DNA from 3 places in the Shewanella cyperi genome. Region 1 is predicted to be linked to each of the others. Evidence: predicted binding sites of a transcription regulator. Region 1 holds the regulator's gene; each other region holds the start of a gene.
The links. The regulator sigma-54, encoded in region 1, starts transcription at its own class of promoters, with help from an activator protein. The targets are predictions, from matches to a motif close to GTTGGCACGNNNNTNGNNT.

Region 2: the regulator sigma-54 is predicted to act here: its motif matches at 4,040-4,058, upstream of glnA (glutamate--ammonia ligase).
Region 3: the regulator sigma-54 is predicted to act here: its motif matches at 3,143-3,161, upstream of flgF (flagellar basal-body rod protein FlgF).

Annotation. Positions count from the first base shown of each region.
Region 1 covers NZ_CP071501.1:3,450,561-3,456,283, reverse strand. The annotation lists gene mgtE (magnesium transporter) at 1-1,088, opposite strand, end outside; gene JYB84_RS15360 (HPr family phosphocarrier protein) at 1,188-1,463, opposite strand; gene rapZ (RNase adapter RapZ) at 1,450-2,304, opposite strand; gene ptsN (PTS IIA-like nitrogen regulatory protein PtsN) at 2,301-2,744, opposite strand; gene hpf (ribosome hibernation promoting factor) at 2,748-3,035, opposite strand; gene JYB84_RS15340 (RNA polymerase factor sigma-54) at 3,065-4,546, opposite strand; gene lptB (LPS export ABC transporter ATP-binding protein) at 4,660-5,391, opposite strand; gene lptA (lipopolysaccharide transport periplasmic protein LptA) at 5,388-5,723, opposite strand, start outside.
Region 2 covers NZ_CP071501.1:3,898,579-3,904,301, reverse strand. The annotation lists gene JYB84_RS17320 (PrnB family protein) at 60-1,238, shown strand; gene JYB84_RS17315 (aminotransferase class V-fold PLP-dependent enzyme) at 1,242-2,357, shown strand; gene glnA (glutamate--ammonia ligase) at 2,532-3,941, opposite strand; gene typA (translational GTPase TypA) at 4,427-5,723, shown strand, end outside.
Region 3 covers NZ_CP071501.1:2,714,334-2,720,056, reverse strand. The annotation lists gene flgB (flagellar basal body rod protein FlgB) at 7-405, shown strand; gene flgC (flagellar basal body rod protein FlgC) at 408-824, shown strand; gene flgD (flagellar hook assembly protein FlgD) at 852-1,589, shown strand; gene flgE (flagellar hook protein FlgE) at 1,644-3,029, shown strand; gene flgF (flagellar basal-body rod protein FlgF) at 3,198-3,941, shown strand; gene flgG (flagellar basal-body rod protein FlgG) at 3,956-4,744, shown strand; gene flgH (flagellar basal body L-ring protein FlgH) at 4,757-5,431, shown strand; gene JYB84_RS11795 (flagellar basal body P-ring protein FlgI) at 5,443-5,723, shown strand, end outside.

The DNA.
Region 1 (5,723 bases):
TCCTTGCCTAGCAGCCAGCGGGAGTTGCTCTGGCCTATGTGGCCCAGGGCGATACCGCGGATCACCAGCGCCAGGGTTTGATTGCCGGCCACACCACCCATGCTTGGCACTATGGTCATCAGAATGGCTATGGTGGCAAATTGCTCCAGGGTGTTTTCAAACAGGTTGCTGACCGAGGCCGCCAGCAGGGCCGCGAACAGGTTGATGGTCAGCCACATGGAGCGGCGCAGGGTGCTTCTAAGTACGGGGCCGAAGGTATCTTCGTCCTCGTCCATACCGGCCATGCCCATCATGGTGTGATCGGCATCTTCGCGGATCACGTCCACCACATCATCAATGGTGATCCGCCCCAGCAGGCGGCCGTCCTGATCTATGACCGGCGCCGATAGCCAGTCGTGGCGTTCAAACAGCTGCGCCACCTCGGAATCGGTCATGGTGACGGGAATCGCCTCCAGATCCGCATCCATCAGTTCCCGTACCGGGGTGCTGGGATCCCGGGTCAGCAGGGTGGCGATATTGACGCCGCCGAGCAGTATGTCGCGCCTGTCGACCACATACAGGGTATCTGTGGCCTCCGGCAGGCTGCCGCGCTGCCTCAGGTAGCGCAGGATCACGTCCAGATTCACATCGGGTCTGATGGTGACAGTGTCGGTGTTCATCAGGCCGCCGGCGCTCTCTTCCGGATAGGCCAGGGCCTGCTCGGCCCGGCTGCGATCCTGGCTGCCCATGGATTGCAGCACTTGCTTGTAGAGGCTATCCGGTAGGCTGCGCAGTATGTAGGCCAGATCGTCGGTATCCAGACCGGCGGCGGCCCGGGCCAGGCGTTCGGGGCTCATTTGGCGGATCAGCTGATCTTTCAGCTCTTCCCCCAATTCTTCCAACACTTCGCCGGTTTGTTCCTGATCTATCAGTTGCCACAATATCTGGCGGGTGCGCGGCGGCGAGGATTCCAGTACCAGGGCTATGTCGGAGGCGGCCATATTGAGCAACATCTGCCGCACATGGACAAACATACCGCTGCCCAGTGCCTGGTTGAGCTGGCTGAGCCTGAGTTCCGTTTGTTCATTGTCCAGCAGTTCTACCGCCATGGCATCTTCCCCCAAGAATAGAAGGGCTTATGGTAACAAATTTATTGATACAGCAGGAGGGGAAGCGTTGCGGTCTAATGCCGCAGTGAGTGAGCTGACTCAGCAGTCTTCGTCGAAGCGGGCCTTGACCAGGTTGCACAGGGCGTCCATGGCCTGCTCGGCATCATCACCTTCGGCCACTATGCGCATGGTTTTGCCCATGCCGGATTCCAGCATCAGCAGTCCCAACACACTGGACGCCGGTGCCTGTTTGTCGCCTTGGATCAGGGTCACGCTGGCCTTGAATTCGGAGGCCAGTATCGCCATTTTGGTGGCGGCGCGGGCGTGCAGGCCCAGTTTATTGACTATGGTGATATCACGTTCAAGTCTTGGCAAGATTAAGCTCCCTGTGGCGTGCCTCGACCTTGTGTTTGGTGTTGCTGAAGCGTTTGGCCAATTGTTCTGCGACATATACCGAGCGGTGCTGACCGCCGGTACAGCCTATGGCTATGGTGAGGTAACTGCGGTTGTTGCGCTCCAGATGGGGCAACCAGGTTTCCAGCAGGTTCTCTATCTGCCAGATAAATTTGTTCACCAGTACCTGGCGTTCCAAGAACTGTTGTACCGGCTCATCGAGGCCTGTCAGGGGTCTCAGCTGTGGCTCCCAATGGGGGTTGGGCAGAAACCGGGCATCGAACATAAAGTCGGCTTCCGCCGGCATACCGTGTTTGAAGCCAAAGGACTCAAAAATGATCACCAGCTCCTTCTCGCTGCGGCCGAGGAGGATTTCACGCACCTGGTCACTGAGTTCATAGACATTGAGTTTGGAGGTGTCTATGTAGTGATCCATCAATTGTGACAGGGGTTCAAGCAGCTTGCCCTCGAGTTTGATGGCATCCGCCAGGGACATCTTGCTTTTGGACAGGGGGTGCAGTCTGCGGGTTTCGCTGTAGCGCTTGAGCAGCACCTTGTCGCTGGCATTGAGAAACAGGCTGATCAGCTCCGTGCCTGCAGGCAGGGCGGCCAACTGTTGTTCCAACACCTTGTGCTGTTCCGGCAGGTTGCGGACATCGACGCTGATGGCCACCAGTTCATTGCTGCTTTTCAGTTGCGCCAGCAAGGGCCCAATCAGTGGCAGTGGCAGGTTGTCGACGCAGTAATAGCCCAGGTCTTCCAAGACCCTCAGGGCAACGGTTTTGCCCGAGCCCGATCGACCTGAGACTATGACCAGTTTCATCCGGTGATCACCTGATAGAGTTCAGCGTCATCCTGGCTTTTGCGCAGTTGCTTGAGGATTTGCTTGTCGTTGAGCTTTTCTGCCATGGCGGCGAGTGTGCTCAGGTGCTGCTGGCATTGGTCCGATGGCACCAGTAGGGCAAACAGTATGTCAACCGGCTGTTTGTCTATGGCGTCAAAACTGATGGCCTCTTCACATTTGACCAGCACGGCGATCGGGGTCTCTATGCTGTTCAAGCGGCCATGGGGGATGGCAATACCATTGCCTATGCCTGTGCTTCCCATTTTTTCTCGGGCCAATAGGCTTTCGAAGATCTCTTGAGAAGAGAGGGTGGGGTACTGGGCGCTGGCGATATCGCTGATCAGTTCCAGTACCTTTTTCTTACTGCCCGGAGTGGCACAGGTGGTGCACTCCGGCCTCAGGATGGTACTCAGTTCCATCTTTTAGTGCTTAGTCAGTTTCTCTTTGTGTTTGATGACCTGACGATCCAATTTATCAATCAGAGCGTCGATGGCGGCGTACATGTCTTCATGCTCAGACGTGGCAAACACTTCACCACCATTGAGGTGCAGCTTGGCTTCTGCAATCTGCTGCATTTTTTGAACATTGAGCACAACGTGCACATTATTGATCTGTTCGAAGTGGCGTTCAAGCTTGGTAAATTTGCTCTCTACATAGTTACGCAGTGAATCTGTAATTTCGATATGGTGCCCAGTCAGATTGATTTGCATAGACACTTTCCTCCAGTTTTTACAGTGAGTTATAAGCTTTTACGCTGGTTTGACGGCGGGATCAGCATTGCTTCACGGTACTTTGCAATGGTACGTCTAGCAACGTTGATTCCCTGTTCCGCCAGAAGTTCCGCCATTTTGCTGTCGCTCAATGGTTTCTTCTGATTTTCTGCAGCCACCAGTTTCTTGATAAAGGCGCGGATGGCCGTAGACGAGCATTCTCCACCGTCTTCCGTACTGACATGGCTGGAGAAGAAATACTTCAATTCGAAAATACCCCGCGGGGTATGCATGTACTTTTGGGTGGTCACCCTGGAAATGGTGGACTCATGCATTTCCACCGCTTCGGCTATGTCGTTCAGCACCATGGGCTTCATGGCTTCTTCACCGTACTCAAAGAAACCTTGCTGGAACTGCACTATGCAATTGGCCACCTTGAGCAGGGTGTCGTTGCGGCTCTCCAGGCTCTTGATAAACCACTTGGCTTCCTGCAAATGGCCACGGATAAACTGGCTGTCAGCCTGACTGCGACTGGTGCGGGCCATGGCGGCGTAATGCTGATTGACGTTGAGCTTGGGCATGCAATCGGGATTGAGTTCCACCACCCAGCGGCCATTTTTCTTGCTCACAGAGACGTCGGGGATAACGTACTCGTCCTTGCCGGACGTGACCTGTTCACCCGGACGGGGATTGAGGCTCTGGATCAGCACTATGGCTTCACGCAGCTCATCTTCCTTCAGACGGGTTTTGCGCATCAGGGTGCGGAAGTCCCTGGCGGCAATCAGATCCAGATGGTCGCGGATCAGCAGTTTGGCGTTTTCCAGGTGTGGCGTATCGGCGGCAAAGTGGGCCAGCTGGATCAGCAGGCATTCACTGAGGTCCCTTGCGGCCACCCCTATGGGGTCGAAGTGCTGGATGCGCTTGAGCACGGCTTCCACTTCGTCCAGCTCCACTTCATCGTCGCCCATGGCTTCGAGTATGTCTTCCGTGGTCTGGGTCAGGTAACCGCGTTCATCTATGGCGTCTATGATGGCGGTGGCTATGGCCATGTCGGTGTCTGAGAAAGGGGTGAGGTTCTTTTGCCATTCCAGGTGTTCATAAAGCCCGTCGCTGGTCTCTCCCTGGAAGGGCATATCATCATCGCGCATCATGGAGCCGCTGCCGGAAGCAGGGGCGGCGGTGAACACTTCGTCCCAGGTGGTATCCATGGGCAATTCATCGGGCATGGACTGCTGGGTCAGGGCGTCGGAGGTTTCCAGGGTGGAGCTGTCATCGTTACTGCTGGCCGTGACGGGCTCGGAGAAGTCGTCCTGCTCCCTGTGATCTGAATCGCTGCGCTCCTGGCTGTCGAATTGGTCATCGTCCAGCTCCAACAAAGGGTTGGAATCCAGCGCTTGTTGAATTTCCTGTTGCAGTTCAAGTGAAGAAAGTTGCAACAGCCTGATGGCCTGTTGCAATTGCGGCGTCATGGTCAGTTGTTGGCCCAGCTTGAGCTGGAGTGACGCTTTCATCTACTGCGGATCCTTGACTGTTATTGTTATCAGAAAGCTGTTTTCTATCAGTTTTGTGAACTGCTGGCCAGTTGCACTCTTCCTTAATGAGATAGAGATCAGGCTAAATTTAACTATAGCCTGAATTGCTCACCCAAGTACACCGCCCGCACCTGCTGATTGTCCAGAATCTCGGCAGGGGTGCCTTCGGCGATGAGGTTGCCATGGCTGACTATGTAGGCTTTTTCACAGACATCAAGGGTTTCTCTGACGTTGTGATCCGTGATTAATATGCCGAGGCCGCGACTCTTGAGCTGCTCAATTATTTTCTTGATGTCTATGACCGAAATGGGGTCGACACCGGCGAAGGGTTCATCGAGCAGAATAAAGCGCGGATTGGCGGCCAGAGCACGGGCGATTTCGACCCGGCGCCGCTCACCACCGGACAAAGACATGCCCATGTTGTCGCGGATATGGGTGATGTGGAACTCTTCCAGCAGCTGCTCCAGTTCCTCTTCACGCTGATCCTGGTCCAGATCCTTGCGGGTTTGCAGTACCGCCATGATGTTGTCGTGCACGGACAGCTTACGGAAAATGCTTGCTTCCTGGGGCAGGTAGCCTATGCCCTTGCGAGCCCTCAGATGCATGGGGTCCAGGGTCAGGTCATCTTCGTTGATATGGATGCTGCCCTTGTCACTTTTCACCAGCCCCACCACCATGTAGAAGGTGGTGGTTTTGCCGGCGCCATTGGGGCCCAGCAGACCGACCACCTGGCCGGTGCGCACGCTGAGACTGACGTCCTTGACCACGGTGCGGTTTTTGTAGCTTTTGGCCAGATTGCTGGCCTTAAGGATCAGTTCCGTCATTGGCGAACCGGCTCCTTATCCTGCTCTTGTTCTTCGGGCTTGGGAGCCAACTGTTCCTGATAGTTTTCCGGCTTGATGATGGTGATCACCCGTTCATCGCCTTTTTGGCTGCTGTCGGCCTTCAGTTGCTGCTTTTCAATGTCATAAATGATTTTGTCGGCGTTGACCTGGCTGCCATCCTGTTCAATTTTGGCATTGCCCGTGAGCGTCATGGTGCGATTGTCCATGTTGTAGCTGATCTCATTGGCACTGGCGCTGGCCTGGCGGCCGTCATCCAGGGTCTGACTGTAGGTGGCGGGCTTGCCCTTGGCCACCAATACCCTTTGTCCTGA
Region 2 (5,723 bases), 450 kb from region 1:
CTGATGGTCTCAAAAAGAGCTTTAACAAACCCTGATATAAGCGCCATGGAGAAGCCGCAATGAAACACATGACCTTGAACGTGGAAGCCTTTGATGACTGGCTGCGCACCCGTTTTGTGGAACTGAACAACAGTCTGGAAGCCCTGTACTGGTTGCAGGATGACAGGGCCAATGTTGAGGGCGTAGGCGAAGAGTACAAGCAGGCGCTGGAAAGTGAAGGTCGCACCCTGATCCTGGCGCTGCTCGACGAGGGCAATACAGATGAAGGCTTTGATGCGGCCTTTGATCTGCTGGGTAATGTGGGTCTGTATATGGCGGCCTGTCGGCGCCATGAGATAACAGAGCCCAGCCGGGAGACCAGTTCTCCCCTGGTGGAAGCCTCGGCCCTGGCGATGCAGATTGGCGCCTCCATCGGCGTGACCCCCCGTTTTGCCACCGCCCATTTGACTACCCATAACCGTGCTCATAACGGCCTGTACAAGCGCTTTACCGATTTGGCCGACGAGCGTCTGTTCGTGGATTACAACACCAAGGGCATTTTGGCCTATAAGCGCGCCGCCGATGCCCTGCTGAAAATCCTGCCGCTGGGTATTTCCCATCCCATCAGTGCCGATCTGCTCAAGGTGGCGCGTCAGGCGCTGCAGGATGTGATGGACTCCAACGCCACTCTGTTCAACGAGCTGGATACCGATCGTTTCTTCTATTGCGTGCGGCCTTACTACAAGCCGTATCGGGTCGGCAGCCAGGTGTACCGCGGTGCCAACGCCGGCGACTTTGCCGGCATCAATGTGATCGACTTACTGCTGGGACTGTGTTTTGCCAATGAGCAGTCTTACTCGCAAATGCTGGTGGACAAGTTTCTCTACATGATGCCCGAAGATCAGGCCATACTGCGCGACTGCATGCGCCGCACCAGCCTGATGGACCAGTTCCTCAAGGCCAGCGGCGGTCACAAGGAAGCCTGGTACCAGCAGAACCTGCCGCTGTTCCTGGAGGTCTGTGAACTGCATGGTCAGACGGCTATTCAACACCATGACCAGCTGGTGCACAAGTATATCTCTGGTCCCTCGGTTGATATGCAGCAGCAACACATGTCCAAGGTGACCGCCAGTGGTCCACCGCTGCATGTGCTGTTGGCCTCCCTGGAGAAACTCAGGGACAGGCGCGCTGCCGCAAAGCGCAGCGATATCCGCACCCGCTGGCAGGATATACAGCGTCTGAAGGCAAGTCTGGGGTAAGTCATGGATTATAAAAATGAATTTTACCTGCCAGAGGGCGTGTACCTGCTGAATCACTCGGTGGGTCGCCCCCTCAAGGCCGCCAAGGCGGGCTTTGAGCAGGATTTTTGGCAACCCTGGCAAGACAGTGGCCGCGAACCCTGGGGCCACTGGCTGGGTGTGGTCGACAAGTTCCGCACTTCTCTGGCCTGGCTGTTTGACGGCCGGGCAGAGGACTTCTGTCCCCAGGTGAACCTGTCTTCGGCGCTGACCAAGCTGGTGATGTCCCATCCCCGGCTGAATCGTGCCGGTGCCCGTATTCTCATGAGTGAGCAGGATTTTCCCTCCATGGGCTTTGCCCTGCGTCAGGCGCTGCCCGAGGCCGAGCTGGTGTTTGTGCCGGCGGACGCCGATATTACGGATGCCAATGTCTGGGACCAGTACCTGAGTGCCGATCTTGATCTTGCCTTTATCAGTCACGCCTATTCCAATACCGGCGCCCTGGCGCCCGTGGCCGAGCTGGTAGCGCGCTGCCGGGACCTCGGTGTGCTCAGCCTGATTGACGTGGCCCAGTCTGCGGGTGTGGTGCCGCTGTCGCTTGCCAGGCTAAATCCGGATTTTCTGATAGGATCGGCGGTCAAATGGCTCTGCTCCGGTCCCGGTGCCGCTTACTTGTGGGTTAATCCTGAACAATTGTCCCTTTGCCTGCCCAGGGATGTGGGTTGGTTCTCCCACGAGAATCCGTTTGAATTTGATATTCACCAATTCCGTAATCATCCAACTGCGCTGCGCTTTTGGGGCGGCACACCGTCGGTGGCGCCCTATGCCATAGCCGCACATGCCATCGCCTGGTTCGCCGAGCTGGGCTCCGATGTGCTGCGTGTGCACAATCAGGCTTTGGTTTCAATGCTTTATGATGGATTGCACCAATATGGTGCGCTGCGTATCAAGCCTGAAAATCGTAGCGGGACCGCGATCCTGGATTTTGGTCAGGACAATGAGGCGGTGCAGCAAGCGCTGGCTGCGGCAGCTATCAGCGTTGATCGCCGCCGTTATGGCCTGCGGGTCTCGCCGCATCTCTATAATGATGTGGCCGATATCCGCGCCTTTATCGCCTGTGTGGAAGGGGTCCTGGCTTAGGTAAACCCCGGCTCAAAATAAAAGCCCCGGCCAGAGCCGGGGCTTTTTCATGTGGCTACCGCGAATGGCCAGCTTTGCAGTTACAGCCAGCCATAAAAAAGTAGCGCCCCGGGGTTGAGCCCGGGGCGCTTTTCTTTTTTTTATCCGCCGGTTGCCCGGCGGTTCTGCAGGGTATTACAGGCTGTAGTACATCTCGAACTCGAGTGGGTGAGTGGTGCGGTTCACGCGCTCGGCTTCAGCTGTTTTCAGCTTGATGTAGGAATTGATGAAGTCATCGCTGAACACACCGCCCTTGGTCAGGAACTCACGGTCTGCATCCAGAGCCGCCAGAGCCACGTCCAGAGACTCGGCTACCTGTGGGATTTCGGCCGCTTCTTCGGCTGGCAGATCGTACAGGTCCTTGTCCATGGCATCGCCAGGGTGGATCTTGTTCTGGATACCGTCCAGACCGGCCATCAGCAGGGCAGCGAAGCCCAGGTATGGGTTGGCAGTTGGGTCTGGGAAGCGGGTCTCGATACGACGGGCTTTCGGGCTTGGTACCACAGGGATACGGATAGAAGCAGAGCGGTTACGGGCAGAGTAAGCCAGCATCACTGGTGCTTCAAAGTGTGGAACCAGACGCTTGTAAGAGTTGGTGCTTGGGTTGGTGAAGGCGTTCAGGGCACGGGCGTGCTTGATGATACCACCAATGTAGTACAGGGCAGTTTCAGACAGCCCGCCGTACTTGTCACCGGCAAACAGGTTAACGCCGTCTTTGGCCAGAGACTGGTGAACGTGCATACCTGAACCGTTATCACCAACGATTGGCTTGGGCATGAAGGTCGCAGTCTTGCCATAGGCGTGGGCCATGTTGTGCACCACGTACTTCAGGACTTGGATTTCGTCGGCTTTCTTGGTCAGGGTGTTGAAACGGGTGGCGATTTCGTTTTGACCGGCGGTAGCCACTTCGTGGTGATGGGCTTCAACCACTTGACCCATTTCTTCCAGCACCAGACACATGGCAGAGCGCAGGTCCTGTGAAGAGTCTACAGGAGCAACCGGGAAGTAACCGCCTTTAACGAATGGACGGTGACCAGTGTTGCCTTCTTCGTAGCTGGTGCCTGAGTTCCAGGCCGCTTCCTTGGCGTCGATCTTCACAAAGCAACCGCTCATGTCGGTGCCGAAACGCACGTCGTCGAACAGGAAGAATTCTGGCTCTGGACCCATCAGCACTGTATCGGCAATACCGGTAGCGCGCAGGTATTCTTCGGCCTTCTTGGCGATGGAGCGTGGGTCACGATCATAGCCGGTCATGGTGCCTGGCTCGAGGATGTCACAGCGGATGATGGCGGTGGTTTCTTCGGTGAAAGGATCCAGCACGAATGTGCTCGCATCTGGCATCAGTACCATGTCTGACTCGTTGATGCCTTTCCAGCCGGCAATGGAAGAACCGTCGAACATTTTGCCATCTTCGAAGAAATCGGCATCGACTTGATGAGTAGGGATAGACACATGTTGCTCTTTACCCTTGGTGTCGGTAAAGCGCAGATCCACAAATTTCACTTCCAGTTCTTCAAGCTGCTTTAACACTGTTTCAACTGACATTCTCAAGTCTCCGGTAGGGTAGAGGGTGTTCCCTTAATCATCTTATCTGGCAAAGCAACAAATCCCGGTTGGTATCGCGCTTTGAAGTTGCCCATCTAAAGCGAGACTCGTGCCAGGTTGCTAAGATCATGATGTATAAGGGGATGGTTTGAGTGAGTAACGCAGAATTGCTCCGGGTTGCACTATTTTGGTGCGCACGATGCTTTATGGTGGTGCAATCACCACGCGAATGCAGCATCTTGGTGCAGTCTTGCCGGACTATAGCTTCCATAAGCGGCCAAAAAATAATCCTGTGCGATGGGGCGCTGCTAGAGTAGAATGTCACGCTTTTTAAAGCAACCATCCGTTAGACTGACCTCATTGGGGGGTCGATAAACGGCTGGCGCCGGTGATACAAAGCAGCGACCGCAGGTACGTCTTGCCGTCATAAACAGCTGCTATGCTGTCGTCGAACCCCACAGTATTTTGATGGTAAGAGGCTAATAGTGTTAGAGAATTTACGTAACATCGCCATTATTGCGCACGTTGACCACGGTAAGACCACCCTGGTTGATAAGCTGCTGGCACAGTCAGGAACCCTGGCAACACGGGGCGAAGCCACTGAGCGGGTGATGGACTCCAACGATCTGGAAAAGGAACGTGGTATCACTATCCTGGCCAAGAACACTGCCATCAAGTGGAACGATTACCGTATCAACATCGTGGACACCCCCGGCCACGCCGACTTCGGCGGTGAGGTTGAGCGTGTACTGTCCATGGTGGATTCTGTGTTGCTGCTGGTGGATGCCGTTGACGGCCCCATGCCACAGACCCGTTTCGTGACCAAGAAGGCCTTTGCTCAAGGGCTCAAGCCTATTGTGGTCATCAACAAGATTGACCGTCCCGGTGCCCGCCCTGATTGGGTTATCGACCAGGTGTTTGACCTGTTTGACAACCTGGGTGCCACCGATGAGCAGCTGGACTTCCCTATCGTTTATGCCTCTGCCCTGAACGGCTTCGCGACCCTGGATCCCGATGACACCAGCGCTGACATGACGCCGCTGTTCCAAACCATAGTGGAAAAAGTATCTCCTCCGGATGCAGACGCCGAAGGCGCGTTCCAGATGCAGATCTCCCAGCTGGACTACAACAGCTACGTGGGCGTTATCGGCGTGGGTCGCATCAAGCGCGGCAGCGTCAAGACCAACCAACAGGTGACTGTGGTCGGTGCCGACGGCAAAACCCGTAACGGCAAAATCGGTCAGGTACTGGGCTACATGGGCCTGGAGCGCCACGAAGTCGATGTTGCCAACGCCGGTGACATTGTGGCCGTCACTGGCCTGGGCGAGCTGAAAATTTCCGATACCATTTGCGCCGCCGGCAATGTTGAGGCGCTGCCGCCTCTGTCCGTTGACGAGCCAACCCTGACCATGACCTTCCAGGTAAACACTTCTCCGTTTGCCGGTAAAGAAGGTAAGTACGTGACTTCACGTAACATCCTCGAGCGTCTGCAACAGGAACTGGTGCACAACGTGGCCCTGCGTGTGGAAGAGACCGACAGCCCGGATCGTTTCCGCGTGTCCGGTCGTGGTGAATTGCACCTGTCTATTCTGATTGAAAACATGCGCCGTGAAGGTTTCGAGCTGGCCGTGTCCCGTCCTGAAGTGATCATTCGCGAAATCGACGGCGAGAAATGTGAGCCGTTCGAAACCCTGACCGTTGACGTGGAAGAAGACCATCAAGGTACAGTTATCGAGAAGCTGGGCACCCGTAAGGCTGACATGAAAGATATGCAGCTCGACG
Region 3 (5,723 bases), 740 kb from region 1:
AATTTTATGGCGATCAGTTTTGACAAGGCATTGGGAGTTCACCAGTACACCCTGGGGATCCGCGCCGAGCGTGCTGAAGTGCTTTCCAGCAACATTGCCAATGCCGATACCCCCCATTACAAGGCCCGGGATGTGGACTTCCAGGCGGCGCTGCAATCGGCCAAGAGCCAGCAACGCGGTTTGAGCATGAGCCAAACCAGCGAGCGCCACTTCGATCTGGCAGCCCTGACCCGGCAGCATATCCAGTTCCGGGTGCCCAACCAGCCGGATACGGGTGATGGCAACACTGTCGATATCCAACAGGAGCAGTCGGCCTTTATGCAGAATGCCCTCGAGTACCAGATGTCCCTGGGGTTTCTCGAAGGCAAGTTCAACGGCATGAAGAAGGCGATTAAAGGAGATTAACCATGAGCTTGTTTAATATCTTCAATGTGTCTGGCTCGGGTATGACGGCCCAATCGGTCCGGCTCAATACCACCGCCAGTAACATAGCCAACGCCGACTCTGTTTCCAGCAGCGTTGACAAGACATACAGGGCCAGACATCCGGTATTTGAGGCTGAAATGGCCAAGGCCGCCAGTCAGCAGCAGGCCTCCACCGCCGTATCGGTGCGCGGTATTGTCGAGAGCGATAAGCCGTTGCAAAAGGAATATGCCCCGGATCATCCCCTGGCGGACACCGATGGCTACATATACAAGCCCAATGTGAATGTGATGGAAGAGATGGCAGATATGATCTCCGCCTCCCGTTCCTACCAGATGAATGCCCAGGTGGCTGATGCGGCCAAATCCATGCTGCAACAGACACTCAGGATGGGAAAATAATATGACGCACAGCGCAGGAGGTCATAAGTGAGCCTCGTTAACTCAGTAGGTCAGACGCCGGCCAGGACCCAGTCCAGCACTCAGAGCAGTACCGGCAACCCGTTTCTGGACAATATCAGGCTGCAGGGAGAACCGGCAGCGCCTGAAAATAAAAACCAACAGCTGGACCAGGACGATTTTTTTGCCCTGCTCAGCCAGCAGTTGTCGATGCAGGATCCCTTTAAGCCGGTGGACAACGATCAGATGATCGCCCAGATGGCGTCCTTCTCGACCGTGGATGGGATCTCCAAGCTCAACGACGAGATACTCAACCTCAACGGCGTTATGTCTTCCAGTCAGGCGCTGCAGGCGTCGGGCCTGGTGGGGCAGAAGGTATTGATCCCGTCTTCGACCGGTTACCTGTCGGCCACGGATCCGGAAATTCGCGGCGTGATCAGCACCCCCGAGGTGATTAAGGACATCACGGTTCGAATCGAGGATGACAAAGGTCAGCTGGTGAAGTCTTACACAGTCGACGGCAGTGCCGGCGGCAACGTCGAACTGACCTGGGATGGCCTGGATAAGGATGGTAAACCGGCCCCCGATGGTGCTTATACCATCAAGGCCAGCGGCAAGGTGGATGGCAAGGCCCAGGAATTGCCCGTGTCTACCTATGCCCACGTATCGAGTGTGTCTCTGGGCACTGCAGCCACCGGCGCTATTCTGAACCTGCGCGGTATCGGCGGCATTAAATTGGCGGACGTCCTGGCGGTTTCTGAAACCTGAACGGACTTGGATTCGGGTCTCGGCCCGGGATGAACAGCTTAATAGAGGTGAATTATGTCTTTTAACATTGCACTCAGTGGTATCGCAGCGGCGCAAAAAGATCTCAATACCACGGCCAACAACATTGCCAACGTCAACACCACGGGCTTCAAGGAGTCCCGTGCCGAGTTTGCCGATGTGTACGCCAACTCGATTTTCTCCAACAGCAAAACCACAGTGGGCGGCGGTGTGACCACCACCCAGGTGGCCCAGCAATTCCATCAGGGCAGCTTGCTGTTTACCAGCAACGCGTTGGACATGGCCATCAGTGGCGGTGGTTTCTTTGTGACCGCTTCCACCGCCGGCTCCCAGGATTACTCCTTTACCCGTGCCGGTGCCTTTAAGGTGGACGCCAATAACTTTATGGTGGACTCCGCCGGTAACTTCCTGCAGACCTTCCCAGTGGACAAGGACGGAAACTCCACTTCCGTGAGTTTGACCACCACCCGTCCGGTGCAGATCCCCGATACCGCAGGCAGTCCTGTGATGACGGAAAACGTTGGCATCCAGATGAACCTCAATGCCGGCGAAAAAGCCAAGGATCCAGCGGCGTTCAATCCCAATGATTCGGATACCTACAACAACTCCACCTCGGTCACTATCTATGACTCCCTGGGTGAGCCCCATATTCTGACCACCTACTTCGTGCGCCCAGAGAATGGCGCCTATACAGGGGTGAACAACTGGGTGACTTTTTATGCCCTTGATGGCCAGCAGGTGGATTTGAATGGTGCTGCCGGTACCTATAACACCGACGCCGATGGCGACGGTGCTCCAGATGACCTCAATGGTGATGGTGTCCTTGATACCACCCTGGCCCAGACTGCCGGTGGTTGGCGCGGCGCGGTGATCAGCTTCGATTCCGCCGGCGCCTACATAGGCAGTAATCCGGCGGTGATCACCACCGAGGCCCTGGGGGTTTCGGGTGCCGCCGTACTTGGCCCCGGCGCCGATGGTGCCCAGGACCTGACCATCACCTATGGAAATCCAACCCAGTATGCCTCGGCGTTCGAGGTGACCGAACTGACCCAGGACGGTACCACTGTAGGACGTCTGACCAACGTGGAAGTGGGCGCCGATGGTTTGGTTAACGCCAGTTACTCCAACGGCTCCACCGTGCCTTTGGCGCGGGTAGCTCTGGTGCGTTTTGCCAACGAGCAGGGCCTGACCCAGGTGGGCAACACCTCCTGGAAAGAGAGCCTAGCCTCGGGTCCGGCCCTGGCCGGTGAAGCCAACAGCGGCACCTTCGGCAGCATTCGTTCCTCGGCCCTGGAGCAGTCCAACGTGGACCTGACCACGGAGCTGGTGGACCTGATTTCGGCCCAGCGTAACTTCCAGGCCAACTCCCGTACCCTGGAAGTGAACAATACCCTGCAGCAGACAGTACTGCAGATCCGCTAATCCCCGAGCCAAGCGTTGCCGCCCCGGCGGCAGCGCTTTTCCGCCCAGGTGGCATACCTGGAATATTCCCCAATCTTTTCCTTCGCTTAATATTAAACGCCACTGCTCAATTTTTTGGCATAACTTTTGCTTTTCTTTAGCTATGCAAAAAGTTTGACGGAGCAGCCGGTGGATAAACTTCTCTACATAGCCATGAGTGGTGCCAAGCAGAACATGAATGCGCTGGCATTGCGGGCCAACAATCTGGCCAACGCCAATACCGATGGCTTCAAGGCCGATCTGGAGCAATCCAGGGCCATGCAGGCCTTTGGTGAAGGTTTGCCGACACGGGTGTTTTCGATGACCGAAAGTCCCCAGGCCAATTTCAGTGCCGGCCCCCTCAAAACCACGGGTCGGGATCTGGACGTGGCGGTGAAGGGGGATGGCTGGATTGCGGTGCAGGCGGAGGATGGCAGCGAGGCCTATACCCGCTCCGGTAGCCTGAGTTTTGACGCCAACGGTCAGCTGCACAACGCCTCCGGTAACCCCATCATGGGTGACACGGGTCCCATAGTGTTGCCTCTGCCCATAGACAAGGTGGAGATAGCCCAAGATGGCACCATCACTGTCCGTCCCCAGGGGGCAACCGCCGAAGTCATTGAAGAGGTGGGCCGCATCAAGTTGGTCAACCCCGGCAACGGCCAATTAATGCGTGGCGCCGATGGTCTGTTCCGTCTGGTTTCGGGTAACAGTGCCGCGGCGGCGCCCGAGGTGACTCTGGAAAGTCGCGCCGTTGAAGGCAGCAACGTCAACGCAGTACACGAAATGGTATCTCTGATTGATATTCAACGTCAGTTTGAGATGCAGGTAAAAATGATGAAGACCGCGGAAGAGAACGACAAGGCCTCCGCGGCCCTGATGCGCATTAGCTAACAGGAGATTGGATTATGCATCCTGCGTTATGGATCAGTAAAACTGGCTTAGATGCCCAGCAAACCGATATCGCCGTGATATCCAACAACGTGGCTAACGCCAGTACCGTTGGTTACAAGAAGAGCCGTGCCGTTTTTGAGGACCTGCTCTATCAAACGGTTAACCAGGCCGGTGGTATCAGTGCCTCCAACAACAAGCTGCCCAACGGTTTGAACATAGGTGCCGGTACCAAGGTGGTATCGACCCAGAAAATGTTTACCCAGGGCAATATGCTGACCACGGACAACTCGCTGGACCTGATGATTGAAGGCCCGGGGTTTTTCGAGGTGCAAATGCCCGACGGCACCACGGCCTATACCCGTAACGGTCAGTTCACCCTGGACGATACCGGACAGATAGTGACCTCGGGTTCAGGTTATGTGCTGCAACCGGCCATCACCATCCCGGATGATGCCATCAGCATTACCGTGTCCCAGGAGGGCGAGGTGTCGGTGAAGACACCGGGCACCGCCGAAAACCAAGTGGTGGGTCAGCTGACCATGTCTGATTTTATCAACCCCTCGGGCCTCGACCCCATGGGCCAGAACCTGTACCTGGAAACCGGCGCCAGCGGTACCCCCATTCAGGGGACTGCATCTCTGGATGGCATGGGCGCCATTCGCCAGGGGGCACTGGAAACCTCCAACGTCAACGTGACCGAGGAACTGGTGAATCTGATCGAAAGCCAGCGGATTTATGAGATGAACTCAAAAGTGATTTCCGCCGTGGATCAAATGTTGGCCTACGTGAACCAGAACCTCTGAGGAGTCTGCATCATGGTTAAGTACCTGATTTTGGCTGCTGCCGTGCTGCTTGCCGGTTGTGCCAGCACAGACCAGAAACCAATACCGGACGATCCTTTCTATGCGCCCGTGTATCCGGAACCGCCGCTGACCCAGCTGGAGCCGACCGGGTCAATCTACCAGGATGCCCAGGCTGCCAGCCTGTATTCAGACATTCGTGCCCACAGGGTGGGCGACATCATCACTGTGGTGTTGACCGAATCGACCCAGGCCAAGAAAAGCGCAAACAATGAGATTAAAAAGAGTTCGGACATTTCGGTGAACCCGCTGTACGCCGGCGGCAAAAACGCCACCATCAACGGTATTCCATTGGATTTTGGTGCCAGTGACAGTGCCGACACCAGCCGTGAAGCGGGCGCTGATCAAAGCAACAGCCTCAAGGGCAATATCTCCGCCAACGTGATGCAGGTGCTCAATAACGGCAACCTGGTGATCCGCGGCGAGAAGTGGATCACCATCAACAACGGTGACGAGTTTATCCGGGTGACCGGCATAGTCAGGGCCCAGGATATTCGCCCGGACAACACCATTGATTCCACTCGCGTGGCCAATGCCCGCATCCAGTACAGTGGCACAGGGGCTTTTGCCGATTCCCAGAAAGTGGGCTGGCTCAGCCGCTTCTTCCTCAGTGACTGGTGGCCCTTCTAAGGAGAATCACTATGAAATTCAAGATGATTATGGCCACAGCCCTGTTGGTGTTATCACCTTTGTCACAGGCCGAGCGCATCAAGGACATAGCCAATGTCCAAGGGGTCCGCAGTAACCAGCTGATAGGTTATGGTTTGGTGGTGGGTTTGCCCGGAACGGGGGAGAAGACCAGCTACACAGAGCAGACCTTCAAGACCATGCTGAAAAACTTCGGCGTGAACCTGCCGGACAATGTGAAGCCCAAGATTAAAAACGTCGCCGTGGTCGCTGTGCACGCCGATATGCCCCCTTT